DNA from 3 places in the Pseudomonas morbosilactucae genome. Region 2 is predicted to be linked to each of the others. Evidence: predicted binding sites of a transcription regulator. Region 2 holds the regulator's gene; each other region holds the start of a gene.
What was found. The regulator FliA, encoded in region 2, starts transcription of late flagellar genes. The targets are predictions, from matches to a motif close to CTAAAGTTTNNNNNNNNNNNGCCGNTAA.
Positions count from the first base shown of each region.

Region 1: M1B35_RS32490 (methyl-accepting chemotaxis protein) is a predicted target of FliA. The motif match lies at 1,378-1,405, and genes of this name have one in related genera.
Region 3: M1B35_RS00270 (methyl-accepting chemotaxis protein) is a predicted target of FliA. The motif match lies at 1,392-1,419, and genes of this name have one in related genera.

Region 1 covers NZ_JALQCX010000082.1:15,157-18,416, reverse strand. Annotated here, with positions in the region: gene M1B35_RS32490 (methyl-accepting chemotaxis protein) at 621-1,325, opposite strand; partial or broken gene M1B35_RS32485 (hypothetical protein) at 1,527-1,592, opposite strand; partial or broken gene M1B35_RS32480 (cache domain-containing protein) at 1,795-2,412, opposite strand; gene M1B35_RS30750 (LLM class flavin-dependent oxidoreductase) at 2,781-3,260, shown strand, end outside.
Region 2 covers NZ_JALQCX010000051.1:92,177-95,436, forward strand. Annotated here, with positions in the region: gene M1B35_RS24680 (chemotaxis protein CheA) at 1-206, opposite strand, end outside; gene M1B35_RS24685 (protein phosphatase CheZ) at 219-1,007, opposite strand; gene M1B35_RS24690 (chemotaxis response regulator CheY) at 1,030-1,401, opposite strand; gene fliA (RNA polymerase sigma factor FliA) at 1,568-2,308, opposite strand; gene fleN (flagellar synthesis regulator FleN) at 2,305-3,135, opposite strand; gene flhF (flagellar biosynthesis GTPase FlhF) at 3,254-3,260, opposite strand, start outside.
Region 3 covers NZ_JALQCX010000002.1:45,175-48,434, reverse strand. Annotated here, with positions in the region: gene M1B35_RS00270 (methyl-accepting chemotaxis protein) at 1-1,325, opposite strand, end outside; gene M1B35_RS00265 (TPM domain-containing protein) at 1,540-2,778, shown strand; gene M1B35_RS00260 (alpha/beta fold hydrolase) at 2,841-3,260, shown strand, end outside.

The sequences.
Region 1 (3,260 bases), on a different contig from region 2:
CGCCATCGCTGGCAAGCCAGCTCCCACATAAGCCTGCGCCTACAAAGGGTGAGTGCCGCAATGCCCTGGGGGTGACGCTCTGCGTCCAACCTCTGTAGGAGCCGGCTTGCCGGCGATGGCGATCTCACGGGCGCTATCGCTGGCAAGCCAGCGCCTACATAAAGCCTGCGCCTGCAAAGGGTGAGTGCCGCAATGCCTTGGGGGTGACGCGAAGCGTCCAGCCTTTGTAGGAGCCGGCTTGCCGGCGATGGCGAGCTCATGGGCGCTATCGCTGGCAAGCCAGCTCCTACATAAACCTGCGCCTGCAAAGGGTGAGTGCTGCAATGCCCTGGGGGTGACGCGAAGCGTCCAGCCTTTGTGGGAGCCGGCTTGCCGGCGATCGCGATCTCATGGGCGGTATCGCTGGCAAGCCTGCGCCTACATAAGCCTGCGCCTACAAAGGGTGAGCGCTGCAATGCCCTGGGGGTGACGCTTTGCGTCCAGCCGCTGTAGGAGCCGGCTTGCCGGCGATGGCGATCTCACGGGCGCTATCGCTGGCAAGCCAACTCCTACATAAGCCTGCAGCTACAAAGGGTGAGCGGTGCAGGTGATGCGGAGCGTGGGAACGATCAGGCCGGCAGTCAGGTGCGGAAGCGGCTGACCAGTTGGTTCAGGGTCTGTGACAGCGCGGTCAGGCTTTGCGCGTCTTGGCGGGTGGAGTCGGCAAGGTCGGCGACCAGTTGGGCGTCGCCGTGGATCTGGCTGATGTGGCGGTTGATGTCTTCGGCCACTTGATGTTGCTCTTCAGCGGCAGTGGCGATCTGGGTGTTCATGTCGCGGATCACGTCCACCGATTCACGAATCAATTCAAAACTGGCCCGCGCCTCATTGATGGACACCACGGTCTCTTGGGACACCTCCAGGCTGGCATGCATCTGCTTGCCCATCTGGTGGGTGCGCCGCGCCAGATTGCCCAACAACCCGTCGATCTCACCGGTGGAATCCGCGGTGCGTTTGGCCAGTGCCCGCACTTCGTCGGCCACCACGGCAAAACCGCGCCCTTGCTCCCCGGCACGGGCGGCTTCGATGGCGGCGTTGAGCGCCAGCAGGTTGGTCTGCTCGGCAATCGAACGGATGGTGCCGAGGATCGACTGAATATCGTTGCTGTCCTGCTCCAACTGCTGCATGGCCTCGGCGGACTGGCCGATCTCCTGGCTCAGGCGCCCGACGTTGCTCACCGCCGCATCGATCTGGGTCTGCCCGGTGTGGGCCTGGCGCTGGCCGTTGTCGGCGGAGTCGGCGGCCTGGCTGCAGGAACGCGCCACTTCATTGGAGGTGGCGACCATCTCATGGAACGCCGTGGACACCATGTCCACCGCTTCACGCTGGCGGGCGGCGACATCGGCCAATTCCACGGATACCTCGGTGGAGCTGCCGGAGGTGCTGTGGATCTGCCCCGCCGCCTGGCCGATGCGCTGGATCAAGGTGCGAATGGCCTCCAGGAACTGGTTGAACCAGCCCGCCAATTGCGCGGTTTCATCCTGACCGCGCACCGCCAGGCGTGCAGTCAGGTCCCCTTCGCCCTGAGCGATGCCTTCCAGGCCGCTGGCCACGCCCCGGATCGGCTTGACGATCAGCCCGGCGAAAAAACGCACCGGCCGCTGCGAACAACAGGCCACACACCAAGGCGATGGCGGCGATGATCCAGGTCAGGCGCGTGGCCGAAGCCATCACTTCACTTTCCCGGACCATGCCAATAAAGCGCCAGCCCAGGGTGTCCGACGGCCAGACATGGGCCATGTAGCGTTCACCCCCCAGTTCCAGCTCCACCAACCCTTTGCCGGCCTTGGACAGTTGGACGTAACCGTCCCCCAGCTCGCTGAGTTTCTTGAAGTTGTGCTCCGGCTGATGGGGGTCCACCAGTACCTGGTCGTTGCCTTCCAGCAGCATCAGATAACCGCTGTCCCCCAGCTTGATCTGCTTCACCAGGTCGGTGAGTTGCTTGAGGGAGACGTCGATGTTCACCACCCCGCCGCTCTGGCCCAGGCGATTGGCAAAACTGCGCACGGTGCTCACCAGCACCACGTCGTCGGCCGCCCAATAGTAGGCCGAGGTGCGCAGGGTCTTGCCCGGCTGGGCCATGGCGGCCTGGTACCAGGGGCGGCTACGCGGGTCGTAGTTGGCCAGCTTGGGATCGCCGGGCCAGAACACATAACCGCCCTGCTCGGTACCCAGGGACAGGTAAGCGTAGGCCGGGTGACTCTTGGCCAGCCCGGCAAACAGGTTGAACAATTGCTGGTCCTGCTCGCCCGCGACGACTTGCGGCGCATTGGCATCCAGGTAGCGTTTGACGCCGCCATCGATGGCCTGCAATTGCGGGTGCTGCGCCAGGTAATCGACGTTCTGGCTGATGCCTTCGAAGAACAGCTGCATGGCGCTTTGCACCTGGCGGATTTCCCGCCCGCTGCTGTCCAGAAAGTTGTCCCGGGCCTCGTTACGCAGGTTGAGCACGATCATCACGGCCACCAGAATCACTGGCAGGCTGGCGATGGCGGCAAAGGCCAGGGTCAGTTTTTGTTTTATGTTCATCAAGCTCGCCTTCCTTGTCGGATGCATGCGAAGTGTCGGAGAGAAATATTTTGCAGATATTCCATATTATGGTATACCAATAATCCATCAGCCGAACAGTCGTACTCACGGTACGCTTCAGGCAGCGACAACACCCGGCAGCGCCCCGCGCTCAATCCAGGCACCAGGCCCGCAATCGACCGGCCATCAACAAAAGATCCGAGGTAAGCGAGATGAAATTTTCCCTGTTCGTGCACATGGAGCGCTGGGACGAAAGCGTCAGCCATCGCCAATTGTTCGAAGACCTGACCGAACTGACGCTGATGGCCGAGGCCGGTGGTTTCAGCACCGTGTGGATCGGCGAACACCACGCCATGGAATACACCATCTCGCCGAGCCCGATGCCGCTGCTGGCCTACCTCGCCGCCAAGACCACCACCATCCACCTGGGCGCTGGCACCATCATCGCGCCGTTCTGGCACCCGCTGCGGGTGGCCGGGGAATGCGCGTTGCTGGACGTGATCAGCAACGGCCGCATGGAAGTGGGCCTGGCCCGTGGCGCCTACCAGGTCGAGTTTGATCGCATGGCCGGCGGCATGCCCGCCTCCAGTGGTGGCCAGGCCCTGCGTGAGATGGTCCCGGTGGTGCGCGCCCTGTGGAACGGCGACTACGCCCACGACGGCGACATCTGGAAATTCCCCACCTCCACCAGC
Region 2 (3,260 bases):
ATGTGGCAGCACTCCACCAGCTCATTGAGCTGGAGGAAGCCGGCGCCCCCTTTTACAGTGTGAAAACCGCGAAAAATTGCATTGAGCAAGTCCGCATCATCCGGGCGGCTTTCCAGCTCGACCAGTTGTTCGGACAGTTGCTCTAGAATCTCGCCGGCCTCAACCAGGAAATCCTGAAGGATCTCTTCATCGGCGCCGAAGCTCATTAATGGGTGCTCCTAGAATCCAAGGCTGGAAAGCAAATCGTCTACATCGTCCTGACCGGACACAACGTCTTCCCGTTTATCGGCATGAATCTGCGGACCTTCACCCTTGGCGAGATGTTTTTGCGGATCTTTTTCCGCAAGCATCGATTCGCGGTCGTGTTCGATACCGGCAAAACGGTCGACCTGACTGGCCATGAGCACCAGTTTGAGCAAATTGCTTTCGACTTCCGTGACCAATTGGGTCACGCGCTTGATCACCTGGCCCGTGAGGTCCTGGTAATCCTGCGCCAGCAGAATGTCGTTGAGGTGGCCAGAGACGGTGCGGGTTTCCTCTGCGCTGCGCGACAGGAAACCGTCGACCCGGCGGGCCAGTTCGCGAAACTCTTCAGCACCGACCTCGCGCCGCATAAAGCGTCCCCAGTCGGTGCTCAAGGCCTGGGCATCAGTGCTCAGGCTGTTGACCAACGGGGTGCTGCTTTCGACCAGGTCCATGGTGCGGTTGGCCGCAGCCTCAGTCAGCCTGACCACATAGGAAAGGCGCTCGGTGGCATCCGTGATCTGTGAGACTTCCTCGGCTTGCGGCATGTGCGGGTCAATCTGAAAATTGACGATCGCGCTATGCAGCTCGCGGGTGAGCTTGCCGACTTCCTGGTACAGGCCGCGGTCACGGGTCTGGTTGAGCTCATGGATCAGTTGCACAGCGTCGCCGAACTTGCCTTTTTCAAGGCTCTCGACCAGTTCGCGGGCATGTTTTTTCAGGGTCGATTCAAAATCGCCCAATGAAGATTCGTTATGCTCCATAGCTCCCCCGTGGCGGAATTCATCAACCGATGCGTTCGAAGATTTTTTCGATCTTCTCTTTCAACGCCTGGGCCGTGAATGGTTTGACCACATAGCCGTTTACACCGGCCTGGGCAGCTTCAATGATCTGTTCGCGCTTGGCTTCAGCGGTCACCATCAGCACCGGCAGGTGCTTGAGTTTTTCATCGGCGCGCACGTGGCGCAGCAGGTCGATGCCGGTCATGCCGGGCATGTTCCAGTCCGTTACCAGAAAGTCGATGCTGCCGCTGTTGAGGACCGGGATAGCGGTAGTGCCATCGTCAGCCTCGACCGTGTTGGTGAAACCCAGATCACGCAACAGGTTCTTAATGATCCGCCGCATCGTTGAGAAGTCATCAACGATGAGGATTTTCATGTTCTTGTCCAATTCGACCTCCAAGCAGTCTTAAACGCGCCCAGCACCTGAACGCGCCATTCAATCAATACGGCGTAACACTCAACGACTGCATGAAGCACCCAACACAAGAACGGCCTGGCATGACGCCCAACCGCTCTTGTTCGCAGTGTCCCCACACTGCCTGTCAGCGCGCTCGCCACTCCCCCAAACGCCCCCGCAAGCGGGCCGCGCACTGGCTGTGTAACTGGCTGACCCGCGATTCGCTGACCCCCAGGACCTCACCGATTTCCTTGAGGTTCAGCTCTTCGTCGTAGTACAGCGCCAACACCAGTCGCTCGCGCTCCGGCAAATTGGCAATCGCATCCGCCAGCGCTGCCTGGAAACGTTCATCTTCCAGATCGCGCGACGGCTCGAGATGAGCACTGGCGCCATCCTCGTGCAGCCCTTCATGTTCGCCGTCCTGCAACAGGTCGTCGAAACTGAACAGGCGGCTGCCCAAGGTGTCGTTCAAAATCCCGTAATAATCGTCGAGACTCAATTCAAGTTCGGCCGCAACTTCATGATCTTTAGCGTCGCGACCGGTTTTAGCTTCAATTGCTCGAATCGCGTCACTGACCATGCGGGTATTGCGGTGCACCGAGCGGGGTGCCCAATCGCCTTTACGCACCTCATCGAGCATCGCGCCACGGATACGGATGCCCGCGTAGGTCTCGAAACTCGCGCCCTTGCTGGCGTCGTACTTGGTCGACACTTCGAGCAAGCCGATCATGCCCGCCTGGATCAGGTCTTCCACCTGCACGCTGGCCGGCAAGCGCGCCAGCAAGTGGTAGGCGATACGCTTGACCAGGGGCGCATAGCGCTCGATCAATTCGTACTGGCTGTCACGCGCCGATTTTTTGTAAAGGTTATAGCCGCTGGCAGTCATAGAACCGGTCCCGCTGTTTGATGCACAAGCCGCTCGACAAAAAATTCCAGATGCCCCCGCGGATTGGCAGGCAGGGGCCAGGTATCGACTTTTTGGGCGATGGCCTTGAACGCCAGAGCACACTTGGAACGAGGAAAGGCTTCATAGACCGCACGCTGCTTTTGCACGGCCTTGCGCACGCTTTCGTCGTAGGGAACTGCGCCGACGTATTGTAAAGCCACGTCCAGGAAGCGATCCGTGACCTTGGTCAATTTGGCGAACAGGTTGCGACCTTCCTGAGGGCTCTGGGCCATGTTGGCCAGGACCCGGAAGCGGTTCATGCCGTAGTCGCGGTTAAGCAGTTTGATCAGGGCGTAGGCGTCAGTGATCGAGGTGGGTTCGTCGCAGACCACCAACAACACTTCCTGGGCGGCGCGAACAAAACTGACTACCGAGTCACCAATACCGGCAGCGGTGTCGATCACCAGCACATCGAGGTTGTCGCCGATGTCGCTGAATGCCTGGATCAGGCCGGCATGCTGGGCCGGGCTCAGGTGCACCATGCTTTGGGTGCCGGACGCCGCCGGAACGATACGAATGCCACCAGGCCCCTGCAGCAATACGTCGCGCAGCTCGCAGCGCCCTTCGATCACATCGGCCAGGGTGTGTTTGGGGGTCAAGCCCAGCAGGACATCGACGTTGGCCAGGCCCAGGTCGGCATCCAGCAGCAGGACGCGTCGGCCGAGCTCTGCTAGAGCCAGGGACAAGTTCACTGACACGTTAGTCTTGCCGACGCCACCTTTGCCGCCGGTCACCGCGATCACCTGTACGGGATGCATGCTGCCCATGTTCTTTCTTTACCTTGTCTTACTTAGACGGGGCCACATAACTGGCTGCGCGTTCACCATTGGAACAATGCATGGCAGACCATCGATGTAGATACACTGCAATCTATTCATGATTCCCTCAGCCC
Region 3 (3,260 bases), on a different contig from region 2:
AGGGCCTGGGTCGAGCCGTCGCGCATGCCCTGGACCATCTGTTCGATTTCCTGGGTGGACTGCTGGGTGCGATGGGCCAGGGCCCGTACTTCGTCGGCAACCACGGCAAAGCCGCGGCCGCTTTCCCCTGCGCGGGCGGCTTCGATGGCGGCGTTGAGGGCCAGCAGGTTGGTCTGCTCGGCGATGGCGCGGATTACCTCCAGCACTTTGCCGATGTCTTGGGACTGGTTGGCCAGGGACTGCACCAGTTCGCCGGTGTGACGCACGTCACCGGCCAGGGCACCGATGGCGTCCACGGTTTCGCTGACCCGCTCCTGGCCGGCCTGGGCCGAGGCGCTGGACTGACGGGTGGCATCGGAGGTGGACACGGCGTTGCGCGCCACTTCTTCCACGGCGCTGGTCATCTGGTTGACCGCCGTAGCCGCCTGTTCGATTTCATTGTTTTGCTGTTGCAGGCCCTGGCTGCTGTCCAGGGTCACCGCGTTCAATTCCTCGGCGGCGCTGGCCAGTTGGCTGGCGGAACCGCTGATGCCCTGCAGCGTGTCGCGCAGGGTCTGCTGCATGCTGGCCAGGGCCTTGAGCAAGCGGCTGACTTCGTCCTGGCCGTGGGTATCGATGGGTTGGGTCAGGTCGCCCTTGGCCACGCTTTCCGCGGCTTCCACGGCCTGGCCCAGGGGGCGCACGATGCTGCGGGTCAGGAGCATGGCCAGGGCCACTGTGGCCAGGGCCGCGAGGGCGATAAACAGGCTGACGATGGTCCGCGAGCGGGCATAGTGCTCGGCGGATTTCTGACTCTCGGCGGCCACTTGCTGGGCGAACAGTTGGGCCAGGTCGCCCAGTTGCTTGCCCGAGCCGTCGACCACGGTCTTCATGTCCACCAGCAGCAGTTTGCTCAACTCGTCGCGCTTGCCCTGGTCGGCCAGGGTGAAGGACTGGGCGATGCCCTGACGGTAAGCGGCGAAGGTGGTCTTGAACTGCTCATACAAGGCCCGGGCCTCGGGGGTGGTGACCAGGCGCTCGTAGGCGCTGATTTTCTCGCTCAGCTCTTTGTCCCGGGTGTCCATCTGGCTGCGGTACTGAGGAACGTTCTTCGGGTCCTGATCCAGAGCCATGCGCAGGGAGATGGTGCGAATGCGCAGCATCAGCTCGCGGATTTCGTCACCGCCACGAATGCTCGGCAACCATTGGTTTTCCACGGCGATCTCGCTGTCGCGGATGCTCGACATCTGGCCCAGGGCAAACACCCCCAGCAGGGCCACCAACACCGCAATCAAAGCGAAACCCAGGGCGGCGCGTGGGGCGATATTCAGTTGGCGAAGAAACATGCGATGGCCTTTTTTGTTCTGTGGGCAGATGAAGGAGGACCGGGTTCGGCAGCGGCCACTGGCAGGCTATCGGCTGGTTATCGGACGACTTGAGGTGGTGCGTGGCCGGTGTTCGGGGAACTCTCCGGCCGCGACCGAATCTGTTCGCAGGCACGTGCGCGGATAGGCTAAAGTCCGCGCCTTCAGGATGATCAGCTCAGGTAACAGGCTCATGATGGCGCTTTTTCTACGGCACTCCCGTTTAGGGTGGCTGGCGGTTTTTCTCGGTGCGTGGCTCACCGCGACCTTGGCCCTGGCGGACACCGCGCCGCCCCTGGGCTTGGCCAATGTGCCGTTGAACCAGCGGGTCATCGACCTGACCCAGACCCTGGATGCCGCCACCCGCGAGCGTCTGTCCCAGCAGCTCGCCGCCCTGGAACAACGCAAGGGCGCGCAGGTCGCCGTGATGCTGGTGTCCAGCACCGATGGGCAGAGCATCGAGGATTACGCCAATACCCTGTTCCGCGCCTGGCAACTGGGGCGCAAGGACATCAACGACGGCGTGTTGCTGTTGGTGGCCAAGGATGATCGCAAGATGCGCATCGAAGTCGGTTACGGCCTCGAAGGGGTGGTCACCGACCTGCTGGCCGACCGAATCATCCGTGAACACATGACCCCCGCGTTCCGCCAGGGCGACTTTGCCGGCGGCATCGAACTGGCGGTCAACGCCTTGGTGTTGCTGGTGGAGGGCGGCGAGTTGCCCGAGGTGGCCCCCGAGCCCTTGCCGAAGACCCTGTATGCGGTGATCCTGGCGATTGTCCTTGGCGCTATTGCCGGGCCGTTGCTGGCGGCGGGCAAATTGTCCTGGCGCTGGGCCCTGTTCGCGGTGTTGGCGATGACTGTCGGGTCGGTGCTGCTGGTGGGGGGCAAGGACTGGCCGGCGCTGTTGCTGCTGGTGCCGGTGTGCATGCTGGTGGGCGGCGCCACCTTTGCCGGTCTGTGGCAGGCGCCCAAACTGTTCTTCGCCGTGCTCGGCTTGCTGGCCTACATCGGCGTGCTGACCCTGATCAATCACTTTGTGGGCGGCGTGTCCTTTATCTACGGCCTGGTGCTGCCGCTGGCCGGGCTGATGCTGATCGGCGGGTACTGGTTGTTGTATCGGATCATGCGCAACACCTACGAAAACGACCGTGCCAGCTTTTTCATTCGCCTGTGGATCCTGCTCGGGGTGTACCTGGTGCTGGGCTTCTTGAGCATGTTACGCAACGGCGCGATGGCTTGGGTGGTGGTCCTGCCGTTCTGCTCCATTGTCGCGTTCTTCATCTTCCTGATGGGCAAAGGCTCCTCCGGCTCCGGCTCGGATGATTCCTCAAGCTCAGGGTCCAGCTCGGGCTCGAGTTCCAGTTCGAGCTCCAGCAGCTCTTCCGGGGGCGGCGGCTCCAGCGGTGGCGGCGGGTCTTCGGGGAGTTGGTGAGCCCGCAGCCTGTCAGCCAGCATCGGGGGCGGCCCCTTGCCGCGATTGATCGGATGAATCCCATGCCAAAACAACTGCTGTTCCTCCCGGGAGCCTCGGGTAATACCCACTTCTGGGAGCCGGTGGCCCAGCGCCTTGCACACCCTGCGGAACGCGTGCACGTCGGCTGGCCGGGGTTCGGCTCGGTGCCGGCGGAGGCAGCAGTGAACGGTATCGATGACCTGGTGGCGCGGGTGGTGGCGCAGATTGATCGGCCGACGGCATTGATCGGTCAGTCCATGGGCGGGGTGATCGCGTTGTTGGCGGCCTTGCAGCGGCCGCAGTGGGTGACGCACCTGGTGCTGACGGTGACCTCGGGCGGCCTGGATATGAGCGATCTGGCCGCCGAGGACTGGCGGGAGGGCTATCGCGCCGGCTACCCGGCGCTGCCTCACTGGTTCGCCGATTATCAGGTCGACCTCAGCGACCGCCTGGGCAGCGTG